One region of the Geofilum sp. OHC36d9 genome, then DNA from elsewhere that is predicted to be linked to it. Evidence: riboswitches for the same ligand, from Rfam matches in the RefSeq annotation. Region 1 holds a riboswitch; each other region holds the start of a gene.
What was found. Region 1 has a riboswitch for cobalamin ahead of ACT3CD_RS04120 (ABC transporter substrate-binding protein). Riboswitches for the same ligand answer to the same signal wherever they lie in the genome.
Positions count from the first base shown of each region.

Region 2: another riboswitch for cobalamin. It lies ahead of ACT3CD_RS12200 (TonB-dependent receptor); the one in region 1 lies ahead of ACT3CD_RS04120 (ABC transporter substrate-binding protein).
Region 3: another riboswitch for cobalamin. It lies ahead of ACT3CD_RS07950 (TonB-dependent receptor plug domain-containing protein); the one in region 1 lies ahead of ACT3CD_RS04120 (ABC transporter substrate-binding protein).

Region 1 is NZ_JBQTGJ010000002.1:326,259-332,475, forward strand. Features, by position in the region: gene ACT3CD_RS04110 (ABC transporter ATP-binding protein) at 170-1,003, opposite strand; gene ACT3CD_RS04115 (FecCD family ABC transporter permease) at 993-2,009, opposite strand; gene ACT3CD_RS04120 (ABC transporter substrate-binding protein) at 2,075-2,896, opposite strand; cobalamin riboswitch at 3,090-3,349, opposite strand; gene ACT3CD_RS04125 (FAD-binding and (Fe-S)-binding domain-containing protein) at 3,988-6,217, shown strand, end outside.
Region 2 is NZ_JBQTGJ010000012.1:53,707-59,923, forward strand. Features, by position in the region: gene ACT3CD_RS12200 (TonB-dependent receptor) at 1-1,940, opposite strand, end outside; cobalamin riboswitch at 2,066-2,266, opposite strand; gene ACT3CD_RS12205 (bacteriohemerythrin) at 2,673-3,071, shown strand; gene ACT3CD_RS12210 (LuxR C-terminal-related transcriptional regulator) at 3,365-4,150, shown strand; gene ACT3CD_RS12215 (TonB-dependent receptor) at 4,236-6,217, shown strand, end outside.
Region 3 is NZ_JBQTGJ010000005.1:175,201-181,417, forward strand. Features, by position in the region: gene ACT3CD_RS07930 (glycoside hydrolase family 2 protein) at 1-427, opposite strand, end outside; gene ACT3CD_RS07935 (low molecular weight protein-tyrosine-phosphatase) at 776-1,255, opposite strand; gene ACT3CD_RS07940 (NUDIX hydrolase) at 1,267-1,956, opposite strand; gene ACT3CD_RS07945 (carbon starvation CstA family protein) at 2,082-3,599, shown strand; cobalamin riboswitch at 3,633-3,859, shown strand; gene ACT3CD_RS07950 (TonB-dependent receptor plug domain-containing protein) at 3,965-5,878, shown strand; gene ACT3CD_RS07955 (YncE family protein) at 5,958-6,217, shown strand, end outside.

The DNA.
Region 1 (6,217 bases):
ACAGTCATTTACGAAAAGTAAACGCCTTAATTTTTATGACTTTGCAAGCCTTGTTTTTTAACTTTATAATTCAAACACTTAAACCACAGACAATCTACTAACCCTATCTTTCTCAGCAGCAACTCATTAACAAGATGATAAACCAGCACTAAAGCAGACTCCCGGTTTCTCAGTCTCTGTTCAGACTACCATATTTATCCTTAATGTGCTTCAATATTCTCTCTGACACCAAAAAGACAGCCGGTTTACCCGACAGCGGGTTGATCTCGGTAACCACAACGGTGTTATAAACCTGCTCAATATTATCGTAAGTGAGCACTTCCTGCGGACTTCCTTTCATGTGAATCGCACCATCCTTCATCATAATCAAATAATTACAATATTCGGCAGCCAGATTCAAATCGTGAATGATCATTAAAACCGTTAAATTCATCTCGCCATTCAATCGTTGAATAAGATTAAGCACCTGCACCTGATGCGTAATATCGAGATGCGATGTTGGCTCATCCATCAACAACAGCTCCGGTTCCTGCGTCAACGCCTGTGCAATAGCCGCCAATTGCTGTTCACCACCGCTCAGCTGCGACATTAATTTCTTACGATGATTAAAAATACCGGTCAAACGCATGTATTTGCGAGCGATAACCACATCGTGCCGTGGCTCAAAAAACTGAAATGCTTCACGATAAGGCAACCGTCCCATCAGCACATAATCCTCAACCGTCACATCTATGGCATCAGGAAACTGATTAACAACAGCCACCTTACGGGCTTTGGCATTCAGTTTTAAGGTGTTTAAATTCTCATGGTGGAGCCATATCTCGCCCGTTCGGACTGCCAGATTACCGGAGATCCCCTTAAACAAGGTGGTTTTACCGGAACCGTTGGGACCAATGATTCCGGCAAGCGCGCCTTTGGGAAGCGACAATGAGATATTTTTCAGGCGAAACCCATCGCCATAGCCACAATCCAGATTGACTATTTTCAAATAACTATCGGGCATGACGTCCTCTTTTCTTAAACTGATTTAACACCACAATAAACAAAATGCCGCCGGCCATACCTGTAATCACGCCAATGGGCAACTCGTTGGGAGAAATAATCGTCCGCGCCAGCACATCACTGATAATTAAAAACAAGCCACCTCCTAAAAACGAACCTATCAACAAAAACCGATAATCAGAACCGGCCAGCAAACGTATAAAATGCGGTATAACCAACCCCACAAAACCAATCACCCCGGTCACCGATACACAAATACCCGTGAGCAATGAAGCCACCAAAAACAAAATACGAATGGTCGTTTTACTGTTAATACCCAGATAACGGGCTTTGGCCTCTCCCAATAGCAAAGCATTCAGCGGCCGTGCCAGCAAATAACTGACAAACAGGCCCACCACCGAAGCATACAATACTATTTTAATCAGGAATGTATCCGGTTCATCCAGCGAGCCCATCATCCAAAACATAATACCATGTAAATCGTCGGCCGTGGCCACCGACATCAGCAACATCATAACCGAAGAAGCCACAAAACTAATCATCACACCTATGAGCAACATCTTATTAACATCGGCACCACCATGCAGAAAGCCCAACAGACCAACAATAACCACTGTTAATATGGCACCACCAAACCCGGCCAGTGGTAACATAAAAGAGCCTACCGTAAGATGTAATCCCAAAACAATTACCAAAGCAACCCCCAGAGCAGCACCGCCCGAAATACCAAGCGTATAGGGTTCCACCAACGGATTACGAAAAACACCCTGTAAAATGGCGCCCGACAGACTCAAAGCACCACCAGCCCCCAAAGCCAGTATAACACGAGGCAAACGCATTCCCGTCAGAATAAAATAATCCATTCCCTCCTTTTTTTTCAGCAAGGGAATAATATCACCGACCGAAATAGAGGCTTCACCCATGGTCAACGACAAAATCGATGCGCCAACTACCAACAAGAGTAACAGCAATGTAAACAAAACCCATTTGACATATTTTGCGCTCATTGTCACATTTTTATAAGAAACAGTATCCAGCGGCCATTGTTAAAACGATGACGTCAGAGCTTACCCTACTCGCTTTTGCAATCATTTAATTTACGCTCAATCACCTGCATCGTTTGTAAAAAGTCAACCGGATTAGGGGTGCTTGCCATATCCGATTCAATAAAAAACAGCTTACCGCTTTTCACCGCCTTTAAATCGGGATAACTTTGCCATATTTTCATCTCTTCGTCACCCACAATTCCCATATTCACAATAATGATGACATCAGGATTTTTAGTGAGAACAAATTCGCGCGATACAGTACCTATTTTTAATCCGGAAGAAATATTTGTCCCGCCTGAAAAAGAGATAAAATCAGCCATATAAGTATCATCAAGAACGGTAAACAACGGATCGGCTCCAATCTGAAAAAAGAACTTTTGCGGTTGCGCAAGGGCCTGTTTTTCCCGTATAAGGTTAACATCCTTAGTTATAGAAGCCACCATTTTGCGGGCTGTATCTTCCTTTCCTATCAACTGCCCCAGACGCAAAAACTGAGTACATATTTCATCAAAAGAACGAGGCGTTTCAAAGACTTCCACCTTCAAGCCGGCCTTTCGCAGCATATTAATAGTTTGAGGTTTGGTAATAGCATGTACCAGCACCAGGTCGGGATTCAACATCAACACCTTTTCAACGTTAACTTTAATGGCAGAAGCCACCACCTCCTTGCCATCGTCTTTGGCAATATAACAATAAGAAGTGTGGCCAACCAACGCCTCATCTGCCCCCAGATAATAGACACCTTTGGTCAACGATGGCGCCAGCGAGACAATGCGCTGAGGCGTCTGAGCCCAAAGCGTGGACATCAGTAAAATAGCTACAACAGTAAGAAAAATGGTTTTCATGCTCAATGGTTGTTATTTTTTGAATCCACGAAAAAACTACTAAATGCTTAGAACCAATCACTCTTCACGGACCATAATCATGGGCTTCTACTTTACATCAGTGAAAACACGTAACAGGACTCATCGTTGAAAAGCCGGTTTCCCGAAAAAATGAGTAGTTCATAGCCCCCAACTTTTTCCCCGAAGTTTGGTTACTCATTGAATCAATTTGGCAGGTCTTCTGGCTCATCCGGGTTTTTAAAGCCTTCCCGCTGTTGCAAACAATCAACTAACATTTACCGGCAAATAAATTACGGCACCGTTAACATCTCACTAACAGACAGCAGTGGCAAAGAGGTATTAAAAACCATTGTTCTGGACTTACAGCTGCGGGTACAGCTCCGGTTTTACACCGGATTCCCTATTAGGCCGTTTCACGACAACGAAACAGTCACCAAATACAATTGCAAATTTAAACTTTTATATGAAACGACCATGATAAAATAATTCCCGCACATGCGGATGGATATTTTATGGAAGTTCCATGCGGCAATTGGAAATTAATTCTTTGCGTACAACAACCTTAAAAACAAAACAGATTTATCAGCCACAGAAGTCCCCTGCTATACGCCAAATTAATATCTTTCCGTAAAGCCGGCGTTTGGAATAAAAATTCAAAGTTTACAAGATCGAGAGCTACATGGAAGAGACAATCTCAATTACGTCTTTATTAATCTTCATAAATGACATCCAACAAGCGTCAAAATCATTTTCATGCTTTAAAAAAAATACGATGCCGACAAAATCCATTTTGTTGCCTATAAAAAATTGTTGAAGTGTAAAGAAGAATAAAACTTTTCGGTGGAAAGTCTCAGAAAGGAGACCTAGACGTATTGTAATATTTTTATTTGACCCATATATGACAAGCGTTTGACTGTATAATTCAAGGCCTGCACATCTCGAAAAGCAGGGGTTTACCGGCATAGGCGAGCATTTTGAGGCGAAGCATAACGCCGAAGCTGAATTTTTCTTTCGAGCACTAATTAACAATTTCGTTACGAATAAGACATATTTTACTAATTTAGCATCTCAAACCAATACGTTCTGTTTCCATGGATGACCCGTATCCCCCCTTTGGGGAACTCGATAATCTTTTGAAAGGAGAAGTGCTGACCGACACGGTCTCCCGCACATTATATGCAACCGACGCCTCGGTGTATCGAGAATTACCAATGGCCGTAGTCATGCCACGCGACGCTACCGATATCGCCCTGATTGTTGGTTTTGCTGCCCGACATAAAATACCTTTGATTCCACGTGGAGCTGGTACTTCATTGGCCGGACAGGTGGTTGGTCATGGACTTGTGGTAGATCTTTCACACCACATGAACCGGATTCTACATATCGACGCCAAAGAAAAATGGGCCGAAGTGCAACCCGGCGTGGTGCTTGACGACCTAAACCGTGAAGCCGCCACCCATGGTCTCTTTTTCGGGCCGGAGACGTCAACCGCCAACCGATGCACGCTGGCAGGCATGGTTGCCAACAACTCATGCGGATCTCACTCAATGGTTTATGGCAGTACCCGCGATCATATCATTGAAATTTCGGGCTGTTTATCAAATGGCGAAGAAGTCACATTCAGACCATTGCAAAAGTGGGAGTTCGACAAAAAATGCCGTGACGAGACGCTGGAAGGTGATATTTACCGCTTTTTCAGAGAAGTATACACCGATCGGCAAATACGTAAACAAATACGTAAAGAATTTCCACACCCCGACATACATCGGCGAAATTCCGGCTACGCACTGGATGAGTTATTGGATACCGCCCCGTTTAAACCCGATAGCGATGCGCCACTCTTTAATTTATCGAAACTAATAGCCGGTTCCGAAGGCTCTCTTTTGTTTATCACTTCCGTCAAAGTGGCTCTGGTTCCACCGCCATTGCCAAACAAAGGACTGTTATGTGTTCATTTCACTTCGCTCAGGGAAGCCCTGGAGGCTAACATTTTAGCGGTAGAACACCATCCCGACGCCGTGGAGCTGATGGATCACAACATACTTGAGCTGACCAAAGGTAATTCACTGCAACGGTCCAACCGTTTTTTCATTGAAGGAGAACCGGCAGCGCTGCTCCTCATCGAATTCTCGGGTGCGTCAGACGACGAAGTCATCCACAAATCGGGAGCGCTGATTAGTGCCTTCAAGAAAAACAACTACGGCTACAGCTATCCGCTTGTTAGCGGGCCGGATATCAACCGCGTCTGGAATCTGCGAAAAGCAGGTCTGGGCGTCCTGTCGAATATGAAAGGAGATGCCCGACCGGTCTCGCTCATAGAAGACACCGCCGTGCGGGTTAAAGACTTGCCCGCCTATGTTGAGGCCATAGACCAGATGCTGGCAAAATATCACAAAAATTGCGTGTACCATGCCCACGTCGGTTCCGGTGAGTTACACATACGTCCGGTACTAAATCTACGCCATCCGGATGACATTAAACTTTTCAGACAAATTGGTGAAGAAACGGCCCGAATTGTTAAATCGTTTCGCGGATCGCTGAGTGGTGAACATGGCGACGGGCGTTTGCGTGGTGAATTTATTCCACTTATGGTTGGAACAGACAACTATGAGCTGATGAAAAAAGTAAAAACCATATTTGACCCCGACGGTCTGTTCAATCCGGGTAAAATAATCGACACACCACCCATGGACAGTTCTTTTCGTTACACCGAACAAAAAGAAATGCCCATTACTAAAACGGTTTTTAATTGGTCGGACGACGACGGCCTGATGCATGCAGTAGAACGGTGTAATGGATCGGCCGACTGTCTCAAAAACAGCCTGGCAGGCGGCGTGATGTGTCCCAGCTACCGGGGCACACGTGACGAACGCCACTCAACACGTGGACGCGCCAACATACTACGCGCCTTTTTGCAGGGCCAAAACAGCGGCGCCGCCCTCACGACCAATGATCTGGCCCAGGTACTCGACTTGTGTCTGAGTTGTAAAGCCTGCAAAAATGAGTGTCCTTCAAGTGTTGATATGGCCCGTCTCAAAGCCGAATTTCTGCAATACATGTACGATCAGGAAGGAACGCCATTCACGGCCAGAATAATGGGGCAACTACCTCGCATCAACCGCATCATCGCACCATTTTTCCGTATCTACAATCTGCTTATCCGCACGCAACCCGTCAAACAGATGATGTGGCGTTTTGCCGGCATCACCAAAGAACGGACGTTGCCAGCGTTTAGTTCCAAACGTCTTGACCATTGGGTTTTTCGTCATCCGCAAAGAAAAAATAAAACCAAACTAAAAACCATCATTCTGCTGGCCGATG
Region 2 (6,217 bases), on a different contig from region 1:
TTTGCGGATAAACGATATTTATTCCAGTTGTGGCGGTAGCCGATTCTGACGTTGCCATAATTTTGAGCGACCCCTTCCAGAGGTATGTCATCGGTTTGGTTCTGTGCATCTACATAACTGTAACCACCTCCGAGGGAGAATCCGGCACCGATATTTGCATTGAAAATAAAATCGAGACCTTTTGTTGCAGCACTGTTAATGTTATAATGACAGCGGGTTGTTGTAATTCCATTGGCTAAATTTTCGTCCGAGGTCTCCGTTGTTTGATAATCGATCAGATTTTTTACGTCGTTTAGATATCCGGTGAGACTGAAGGAGAGTTGATTAACAATAAACTCTGTTGAGAGCGCATAGTAGTTGGACGTTTGTGGGTCCAGATCAGGGTTTCCCAGATAAAGCGTACCTCTTTTTTCGTAATGGTAGTAGAGCTCTTTTAACGTTGGAGCTTTAAAGCCTTTGGCATAGGTTCCTCTGATGTTTAAGTTTCCTGATTTATACAGTGCTGATATTTTTGGGGTGAAAGCATTGCCAAATGTTTGGTGTTTTACCAAACGACCGCCTACCACCATGGATAAGTTATTGATGACGTTTATTTCATCCTGGGCATAAAGAGCCAGAGTATATGCATCGGCAGTTTCTTCCGGCAAGCGGCCTTCCGATTCAAGCTCTTCCATCACATACTCGCCTCCAACCGATAACAGGTGGTGATCAGATAGTTTAAAAATGCTTTTCAGGTTAAGGGCGTTGCGTAACTGCTGGGTTTGTTTGCTTAGGTTGCCGGCCACATAATCGCCTGATGTTTGGTTATATTTGTAGTAATATTTGAACCGGTCGGAGTTCCAGTCGAGAGTGATCTTATTGGTTTTCCTCAGGAGGTACTCTGCTCCTGCACCATAGCTGAAGTCGCTGTAAAAGTATCCATATTTACCCACGGTTAGTGGTCGTTGTACATCCCGCTCATATTTGGATCCCAAAAGATATATATTTATTTTTTGCGACAGGGCATAGTTCAGTTTTTGGCTGAAGGTGTAGTCTTTGGACGCATTTTGTGTCATGGCGTCCGTCTCAACCAGTTCATTACCGTCTGATTCGTAGGGGCTGATCTGCCATCCGTCGGTTGTTTTTCGGTCGAAGGAGGTGGTTGATGATAGCTTACCTATGTGGAGGTCGAGGTTGTTGTGCATAATCCATTCGCCGTAGCTGCCCACTCTATTTTGGGTGGTGATTGCGTTTTTTGGGGACTTTTTATTTGTGATTATGTTGATGACGCCGGCAATGGCTTCCGACCCGTATAGGGCTGAGGAAGCGCCTTTCACAATTTCTATGCGTTCGATATTTAAAGGGTTAATGCGGTTTAAGTCACTCTGTCCGCCAATGTCGCCATACATCCGTTTACCATCAATTAAAACCAGAATGTAATCGTTGCCCAGACCGTTTAATTGCATGAAAGGCCCCATAGCTCCTGGATTGAAATCGAATGATGGACTTACACCCAGCATTAGATCCGTAAAGTTGGATGGCCCAATTTGGTTAATTAGTTTTTTGTCGATCAGTTCGGTTTGAACAGGCGCATTTTTTAAGTGGTGTGGTGTTCCTGTTCCGGTAACTACCACTTCTCCCAGGGTGTTGTTGGAAGGCTTCAGTGAACAGTTAAATTCATTTTGGGCTTCGCGGATAAGCATCTCCTGCTTAAAACGGTGATAGCCCAAACATGATACCACCACCTCATAGGTGCCTGCCTTGATGTTACGGAGGATGAATTGTCCGTTTTGGTCGGTGATGGTCCCCAATGTCGTTCCCGGAATGTAGATGTTGGCGTCGGTCAGGGGTTGGTTCGATTCCTGGTTGGTTACGTGACCAACCAAGGATGGGTTTTGAGCACATAGTTTATGGGCCACTAGAAACAGAAGGCCAGCGATGTGCCAATTCATTTTTTGCATGGTTTAATTATTTAATTATTAAACAATTACACCTTGCGTCCTTTTTCAACAGCGTTGTTGAAATGAAAAAATAATGTTGAACAATAAGAATGTACAGCATTAACTTCTTACCCGGAAGCAAAATGATGAATAGTTATTTTTTGGCAGGTTTTCTGACTTACTCCTGTTTGGATCGCCTTCCCATCTTTTTATATTCAGACAGTGGCGAAATAGATCCAAACTCTTTTAAGAGCTTACAGCTGCGGGTACAGCCCCTGATTTACACAGGGTTCCCTTTTATTGTTCACGGCGAAACCGGAACAATCACCAAAAAGTTGTACAAAAATATCTATTTTTATGACATTTCAATTTTTTTAGATGGGAAATTCAATGTTTCCTTTAGTCGTATTTGCAAGAAAAATCCGTCTTCTGCGTTATGTTTCCCTCAAAATGATCATTTATGGGGGAAAATTCACATCTAATTTCCATTATGGCCAAAATTCATTCTTTTTGAGCTGTACAAGTCTTCCAAAGGAAGCTTTCTTATCTGCCCCGGCGCTTTTTGGCAGACTGATTTTTCCTGATAAAAACGTTTTTGTGATGCATTAGTTTCCCGGCTTATGCTGTTAATCTATCGTTTGGGTTTATTGGTGTAAAAAAAGACGACAGTCGACAAAAGGCCATTGACACTCTTAATATGCAGGTCTATTTTTGACATTGAATTGAGGGTTTAACACCAAGAACATTTAATTTATGATAGCTACCAGCAACACAATTACACATGAAGAGGTTCGGATAATTGATCAGGAACATGATATACTGCATCGGACCATTCGATTGATTGATGAGGCTTTTATTACAAAGCAGGGTAATAAAAGGATCTCTCAGTTGATATCAGAATTATACAAATTTATTGATTTTCACTTCACCAGTGAGGAAAATCTGATGCTGTTCACCGATTTCCCATATTACGACGAGCATAAAAAGGAGCATACCGAATTGATGCGGGATCTGGCTGATATAATTTGCGCTTTCAATGCCGATATGATCGATTACCATGAGTTGGTTGATTATTTAAACAATCGTTTTACAGATCATTCTGATTTGCCCGACCGACAATTGAAGGCTTATTTGGTTACGATGATTAAATAATATTTGGGCCGTATCCTTTTAGGCGACCCGATGATGGATGGCCCCCTGTAAGGCGTTGTTTTTTTTGATTGCCTAATCTGTTTGTCCCTGGAATAATCATTCCAGGGTTTCTTTTAATATTATTTATAGTTTCGCAGGTCTTGAATATGAAGCTTTTTTATTTGTCACCGGCGTCTTTGGGTGAGTACTCTTAATTTATAAGGTGCCTGTTTCGAAATTTGGCATAACTGATTCAATTTACCATTTTTGCGTTGCGTGAGTTTAACACAGCTAAAATAAACCATTCGTATTTTATGACAAGCAAATCGCAAAGTGATATTTCAGCAGCATATTTAAAGCTGTTGAACCAACAACAGTTTGTTGCAGACGAATTAGATTATGTTGGTTTTGATCATCAAAAATCAATGTTGCAAATATTGGCAGACCATGCCAATTGCGGTGTTAGTGTTTTTGATATGTATAAAAAATCACACATCTTTTATTCGCCTAATTTTGGTAGTTCTCTTGGATACGATTTAAGCGAAATTATAAAAAAAAGTCACGATTTTTGGGATCATAAAATTCATCATGAAGATTATGCCGGGATGATGCAAAACGGCATTTTGCTGCTTAAGCTGTTTTATCAATTTTCCGATGATGAAAAAACCAATTACAAATTGATCAGCGAATACCGAATATTGAATGCCGAAAATAAATATGTAAGAGTTATTGAACAGCAACAGGTGTTACAATTAGATAATTATGGAAATATTTGGTTAACATTAAGTATTATCGATATCTCTCCCAATCAGGAAATCAGTGAAGAAATGAAAAGTCAATTGTTCGATTTCAAGACGGGTAAAATACTCCCTTTCGATATAGAAGCGAAAAGTAGTGAGATGGTCAATTTAGGGTTAACCAATCGGGAAATACAAATTCTAAAAATGGTTAAGGAGGGTCTTTTAAGTAAAGAAATATCAGCAAAATTAAATATTAGTTTAAATACCGTTAATACGCATCGCCAACGAGTTTTAAAAAAATTACGTGCGAATAATTCAATGGAAGCGGTCATTTTTGCTTCAAAATATGGATTGTTGTAACTCTCCACTACTGATATATCAGTATTGTATAATACCTCTTTTGGGTTGAACTTTGTGTTTTCAACCCAAATTAAAGTGTATTTATATGATGAGGATTTTTTTAGTCGTCTTTTTTTTGTCGTTTGCAATTGCTCCTATACCGGCACAATTACCCACTCAAACCATTCGGGGGACCGTATTTGACAATGCTTCCGGCACCCCTTTGCCTTATGTTAATGTGGTATTGCTAAATACCAATTATGGCACCGTGACAGACGAGGCCGGTCATTTTACGATTGAAAATGTCAGTATTGGCAGGTACAACATGCAAATTTCAATGATAGGTTATGAATCGTATGCCCTGAAAGAGATACAGGTCTCATCGGGGAAAGAGCTATTCTTTAATATTACATTGAAGGAAACGGTTAATTCGCTTTCGGAAGTAACCATTAAACCGCGTGTAAATAAGCAACAACCCATAAACAGAATGGCATCGGTAAGTGCCAAAATGTTAAGTGTTGACGAGGCACAGCGCTATGCTGGTGGATTTGATGACCCGGCGCGTTTGGTATCTTCTTTTGCCGGGGTATCAAGTAATGTAAGTAATAATGCCATTGTGGTTCGTGGCAACAGTCCGCAGTCGCTACAATGGAAAATGGAAGGGGTTGAAATTCCAAATCCCAACCATTTTGCCGATTTAAGTGCTTTTGGGGGTGGCGGATTAACCGCCCTAAGTAGTCAATTGTTAGCTAACTCAGATTTTTTTTCGGGTGCAATGCCAGCCGAATATAACAATGCTATTTCGGGTGTGTTCGACCTTTTTATGCGCAATGGAAATAATAAGAGGCCGGAGCGGACTTTTCAACTGGGCCTTTTAGGTATTGATGCCGCGTCAGAAGGTCCTTTAAAAAAAGGGGGTAATTCCTCCTATCTGTTTAATTACCGCTATTCAACGCTGTCGTTGCTTGAATCTTTATTACCTGAAAATGCAGGTGGAACGACCTATCAGGACCTTTCGTTTAAATTCTATTTGCCAACCCAAAAGGCGGGTCTGTTTTCGGTCTGGGGCATTGGGTTAATTGATGGTTCCGGGGCAAATGCAAAAACACATATCTCCGATTGGGAATACGAAAGCGATAAAGAAACGCAGTCGGTAAAACAATATATGAGCGCAGCAGGTATCAGCCACAAAATGAGAATTAGCGACAACCGGTTTGTGAAAACAATTTTGGCTTCAACTACTAAAGGCCTTGACTTATCAACCGAAACATTGAATAATAATGCGCTATTGCTTCCAAAAAATAAGATTAACAATGTGGATTATACCGTTGTGTTTTCTTCGTTTATAAATACAAAATATAGTGCAAAACACATTAATAAAACGGGGTTTGTTGCCACTGGGCTACTGTATGATATCTCACTTAAAAACGCTTCGGTTTTTGGCGCGCCGCTTAAAACAGTTGCAGATGAAAATGGTTTTAGCACCTTGTTGTCTGCTTTCAGTAATTCTACAATTAACTTTTCGGAAGGATTAACCATGAATGTGGGCGTAAATGGTCAGGTCTTCACGCTCAACAATCATTACACGATTGAGCCTCGTGTTGGTTTCAGATATCAGTTTTCGCCGACGCAAGCATTGAGTTTTGCTTATGGGCTGCACAGTCGTTTGGAACGTCTGAATTATTATTTCATCAAAAATAGTCTGTATGGAAATGAAGCCATCAATAAAGACCTCGACTTTGAAAAATCGCATCATCTGGTATTGGGCTATGATTTAAATCTTTCAGAGTCTACTCATTTAAAAGTAGAATCCTATTATCAGTATTTGTTTAATGTACCGGTAATTGCCGACAGTTCTTTTTCAATAATTAATCAACAAAACGATTGGTTTTTTAATGAGAAATTGCAAAATGATGGTATTGGTCAAAATTATGGTGTTGATATGACGCTTGAGAAATATATGTCACATGGTTATTATTATATGATAACAGCATCAGTGTTTAAGTCGCAATACAAAGGAGGCGACAATGTTTTGAGAGATACGCGTTTCGATAGAAATTTTACGTTTAATTTTCTTATGGGAAAAGA
Region 3 (6,217 bases), on a different contig from region 1:
TAAAATAGACATGGGTTTCATAATTAACTGCACCGAAATAAACAAAATAGCGCATATTGGCAGACTTATCAACGTCAAACTTACGTCGATACCATATATTCCCTTCATAATAAAACAATTTATCATCCTGTGTATTCCAATCGCCGGGAACGCGAAGAGTCTGTTCATCATCAAAATTATATTCCAATAAATCCGAAGGCGACTGAATCTTCTGGTCCATAAAATAACCGTCAATGCGAGGTAATTTACGGTAGTTATAATATCCATTTTCGTACATATCTACCATATACTTCCAGTGGCCATCAAGCATTTGAATCCGCCGTCCGTCGGTATTCTGAATCAATGGAGCCAGCCCTTCATTATTTGAAGCTTTCGATTCCCAAAAAAACAATAAGAATAAGCACCAAATAAAAATAACATATTTCATATGATTATATTTTGTTTCTCAATTGCCATATGGAACTCGCCGGATAATCATTCTTCTGTGTGAGAGATTACTCTCATGGCTCGTTTCATATGATTAAATTTATCTTTCAATGGTCATATGGAACTCTCGATGAATTTTAATCATTCTCCTGTGTGTATTTTAGAATGCTAAAATTCATGTTCGTTTCATATGTTTATAATTTGTTTTTCAGTTGCCATATGGAACTCGCCTAGCTTAATCATCCCTCTGTGTGTGAAACAATTCCCACGGCTCGTTTCTAATCTTCTAACTTTAACGTCTAATTTTAGGAATTGATACTAAGCTAAAGATCAAAACATGTTTGTCGCGTTAATTCTTCCCAAATACCAGATGTTGATATAATCCTTCACAGGCATCCTCTAACAAATCAAGAACCATTTCAAAGCCTGCTTCTCCGCCGTAATAAGGATCAGGCACCTCTTCGGCCTGTCCCTGAATCAAAAAATCGGTCATCTTCCGAATCTTCCCTTGGCATTCTGTTGGCGCTAAACGCTTTAAATCCCTGATGTTCTGATCATCCATCCCAATTATAATATCATAATAATCAAAATCAACGGGGCTTTTTATTGGCCGGCTGATATTATTGAGCAGATACCCCCGTTCACTGGCATGCTTTTTCATTCGACTGTCCGCCGGCTCCCCGGCATGCACAGACAGAATACCCGCAGAATCAATTTCGAAATTATTTTCCGCATCATATTTTTCAACCACACTAATCATCACAGCTTTGGCACTCGGCGAACGACAAATATTTCCCAAACAAACAAACAAAATTTTCGTCTTATCCATACAAATATAATTTATCGATTAACATGAAACAGCAACTGGCCTTCAGGCACTTGTTGTCCATCCTTAAAACGATAATAAAAAGCCCCCTTTTTCGATTCGGTGGTATTTTTAAGATTCAACCGTTCCAAAATATTTAGCGACAACACTTTTTTCCGAAAGTTACCCGGTTCAAAAGATTTCTGAAAAATAGTCTCATAAAGCACCCTCAACTGAGTAAGGGTAAAAATTTCAGGCAATAATTCACGTCCAACCAACTCAGATGCGGCTCTGTTCTGAAGACTTTTCATCGCTTCAGCCACCATTTCTTCATGATCAAAAATCAATTTTGGAATTTCAGCAACCGGCCACCATTGTGCACCAAGTTCGCCTACGGAATTCCGGTCGTGTTCATTCAATCGAATAAGAGCCACAAAAGTAACACTTATCACACGCGTTCCCGGTTCCCTATCAACTTTAGAAAAAGCCCCGATCTGTTCCAAAAAAATATTTTCCAAACCTGTCGTTTGAAACAAAACGCGCCGGGCCGCATCCTCAAGCGATTCATCGGACCTCATGAATCCACCCATAAGCGACCATTCACCTTTACAGGGCTCAATAACTCTATGAAACAACAACAATTTAAGTTCACCGGCCTCATAACCAAATATAACACAGTCAACTGCTAAATGAAACTTCGGGTTCTGATTATATATTTCATTCATAACTCGCACAATAATTCAAGGTAAAAAAGTTTTCTAAATTGGATCTAAATTAAATGATTTAAAGCCTTTCGTTGAAGGCAACTGCAAATTTAAGGTTTTTAGATGAAACACAACTTTACTGATTTTTGACTAATTTTACAAAAAAGCACAAAAATGATTACATCTCTCCTCTCCCTCACGGCTTTAATAGCTGGATTTTTTTATACGGAAAATTTACTGAATATTTTTTTGGCGCCGACGATTCACAACCAACGCCAGCCATTGCCAGTGCTGACCAGATTGATTACATACCTATGCCTGCCTGGAAAACTTTCACCATAGAATTCTTAAACATTGCCGGCTTAGGTCCTATTTTCGGGGCGATATTGGGGGCCATGTACGGTCCAATGGCTTATCTCTGGATTGTGCTTGGTTGTATTTTTATTGGAGCGGTTCACGACTACTTTTCAGGCATGCTTTCAGTCAGGAATAATGGCGCCAGCATTCCTGAAATAGTAGGAAAATATCTAGGTAACGGCTTTCGTCAGTTTTTAAGAATTTTTTCTTTACTCCTGTTAATTTTTGTAGGAGTAGCCTTTGTTACGGGGCCGGCAGAGCTCCTGTCCAGTTTTACAGGTGGTGGTATGACGATGTGGCTCTATGCCATCTTTGCCTATTACCTGATTGCCACGCTACTGCCCATCAATAAAATAATAGGTAAAATATACCCGGTATTTGGTCTGGCTCTACTTATAATGGCCCTGCTTATTGGCGGCGCCATTATAATCTATGGCATCTCAGGTCAATTAGTCCTCAAAGAACTATCACTATCATCATTTAGCAATTTTCACCATCATCCAACAGAAAACATCTTATTTCCGATGCTGTTCATTGTTATTTCATGCGGCGCTTTATCAGGTTTCCACAGCACACAGGCCCCAATGATGGCCCGTTGCATAACACACGAAAAACAAGGTCGGTATGTGTTTTATGGGGCAATGATTGCCGAAGGAATAGTAGCATTAATATGGGCCACTGCGGCTATGAATTACTTTGGTGGTGCCGAAGGACTAAATGCTACACTACAAACTTCCGGTCACACCCCGGCATGGGTTGTAAATGAAATCAGTACCGGTTGGTTAGGCAAAGCAGGCGCCGTTCTTGCAATTATTGGGGTCGTTGTATGTCCCATCACCACTGGCGACACAGCCTTTAGAAGCGCCCGCCTCACCATTGCTGACGTTTTTAAAATGAAGCAGACCACTACAACAAAGCGATTAATCATTAGCATTCCGCTATTTCTAGTAGGCTTTTTGCTCTCTCAGCTAGATTTTGCCACTATCTGGAAATATTTGGGCCTATCCAACCAAATTTTGGCCGTTATCGTTCTGTGGACCGGTGCAATGTATCTTGCCAAAAACAATAAAAGCCACTGGATGCTATCACTTCCGGCTTTATTCATGACCATAATATGCGTATCGTATCTGATGGTTGCTCCAATAAAAACAGGAGGATTGTTCCTTAGCCCAGAAACAGGTTACCTTATAGGAGGAAGTGCCGGAATAGCGGCGATGATCTGGTTTTTGGCAACCATTAAACACATAAAAAAAGAAATTAGGCAACAAAATATAAATCAGCAGATTACAAACAATTTCAAAAATTAAAGAACTAAAATTTGATAATCACATTATAGCACGTATTTTTGCACAAAGATTGGTTCAGTAATCCAATTACGGAAAACTGATAAAAGGGAATCCGGTGACTTAAATGGTTAAATTATTAATCTTTAAGAATTCCGGAGCTGTCCCCGCAGCTGTAATCTCTATTATTTTTTTGAAAACTTCGCCACTGTCAGGTATTAACTGATGGGAAGGCATCAAAAAAAGGAGTGAGCCAGAAGACCTGCCAATACTTTAATTCGTAGCTTTCGGGTAGAAAAGCGAAGATTAGAACTACATCCTTTTGTTCTATATTTTCACCAGCATCCGTTTGTTGCGAATGGTTAAATTCACTTTAATCATTTGTAAACATGCGCTTTAATAGAATCAAACCGTTTTTTACGGTAATATTAGTATTTGGCTGTCATCTGAATGCTCAGGTATACTTTCAACAAAAGACTATACCACTAAAAGGAGTAACCATTCAAGCCAACCATTTAAAGGAATATACCATTGGCGCTGCCATAGAAAAACCAGATTCAATTTTGGTGAAGCTAATGAGAACCTCCTCTCTTTCGGATTTACTCCTACTATCAACGGGAGCATCTATAAAAAGCTATGGTCCGGGTGGACTTTCAACGGTCAGTTTTAGAGGAAGCCACAGCAATCATACCGCGATTATGTGGAACGGGCTTAATCTCCAAAGTCCAATGAATAGCTCCGTTAATCTATCGGCCATGCCAGCATCCCTCTTTGAAGATATACAAATTCAAAGCGGTGGCGCCGGAACCCTATGCGGAAGTGGAGCCATGTCCGGAGTACTACACCTGACCACCAACAACCTCCTAAATAAAAAAAATCACATCTCGGTTAATGGAGGCATTGGAAGCTACAACCGCCAATACGAACAACTGTCACTGAAAACAGGAAACAAAAAAAGAGCCTCCTCCTTATCGGTCATGCGACAAAGCAGCGATAATAACTTTTGGTATTATAACACCTCTCGGCCGGACAAAAGAAAAGAACGCCAGACCAATGCAGGTGTAAAACAATGGGGTTTAAGTCAGGACAACTATTTTAGATTGGGCAATCAACTACTGGTAACGACCGGACTGTGGCTTCAACATTACGATAAGGATGTACAAACAATTATGACCAAAAGCACTCCTAACCAACAATATCAGATAGATAACAATGTAATGGGGGCTATAAACCTGAGATACTACCGCACCAACAACATTCAAATAAACTTCAAACAGGGAATTCTATGGAACCAGATTGACTACACCAATGTGGAGACTCCCATAAGCAGCGGAAATAACCAATCTTTATCCCTCATTTCTGAAATAGAATCAAGAATTAGCTTAAAAAACGGAATACAATGGAGCACGGGATTAAACTACACCAACGAACAAGCCCAAAGTGACGGTTACATTGGCACCCCAATACGTAGTCGTTGGGCTTTATTTTCCTTTGTGCAGTTTAAAACATTTAACAACCGACTAACCTCACTCATAAGCTTTCGCGATGAAATGACCAACACCACGTTACATCCTGTAATATTTGCCTATGGTGGTAATTATGCCCTCACGCAAAGAATAAAAATTAAGGGAAATATCTCAAAAAATTACAGAATTCCAACCTTTAATGATGTTTATTGGGCATTTGACGGTTATGCGCGCGGCAATAACAGTTTGAAGCCAGAGTCGGGCTGGAGTGGAGATATTGGCTTCGAGTACAACAAAAAGACGGCTGAACAAAACATGAAACTAAGCACAATCTGGTTTACCTCCAACATCAAAGACTGGATTATATGGCTTCAGGACGACGATGCAATATGGACTCCCTCCAATAAAAAAAGGGGAGAATCAAAAGGTCTGGAATTAAAAGGTATTTATGGCCGCAAAATAGGATCCTCGTTTTGGCAGTTATCAACCAGTTATTTTTATACCCACTCACGGCTTAAAACAGACGACCATTATGACGGAAAACAAATGGTTTACATCCCTCTCCACAAAGGAGCAGGCCTTTTAACATGGAAATATAAAGCAATAGTAGCTGCTTTTACAATAAACGCCGTTGGCGAAAGATACTACGACTACACTAATCGACTTGAGCCATACCTACTGGGGAATATCATGGGCGGTTATAAAATTCCTGCAGGGAGAACGGACGTCCAGCTAAACGTGAAAGTAAACAACCTATGGAACACGCAATACCAACTAATGGCCTGGTATGCAATGCCACTTTGCAATTACGAAGTCAATTTACAGGTAAGACTGTAATTATTCAATAACCAATCATAATTTTACAATCATGAATATTACCAATTTAAGAAGCCGTTATAAACGGTCAAATTTTGCAATGAATATTTTATTAGCTGCATTTCTGGTTCTTGCTGCGACATCGTGCACGGACGATAACGAAACGAGTAACAGCTTATACACAAACGGAGCCTTTATTCTGAACGAAGGAACTTTTGGACAAAGCAACGCTTCCGTTTCATTCTACAGCTACGACGATCAGGTGGTTGTCGGTAGTATCTTCAAGAAAAGCAATGGCACAAATACAATTATAGGTGATGTATTACAAGACATGGAAATTGTTGATGACAAAGCCTATCT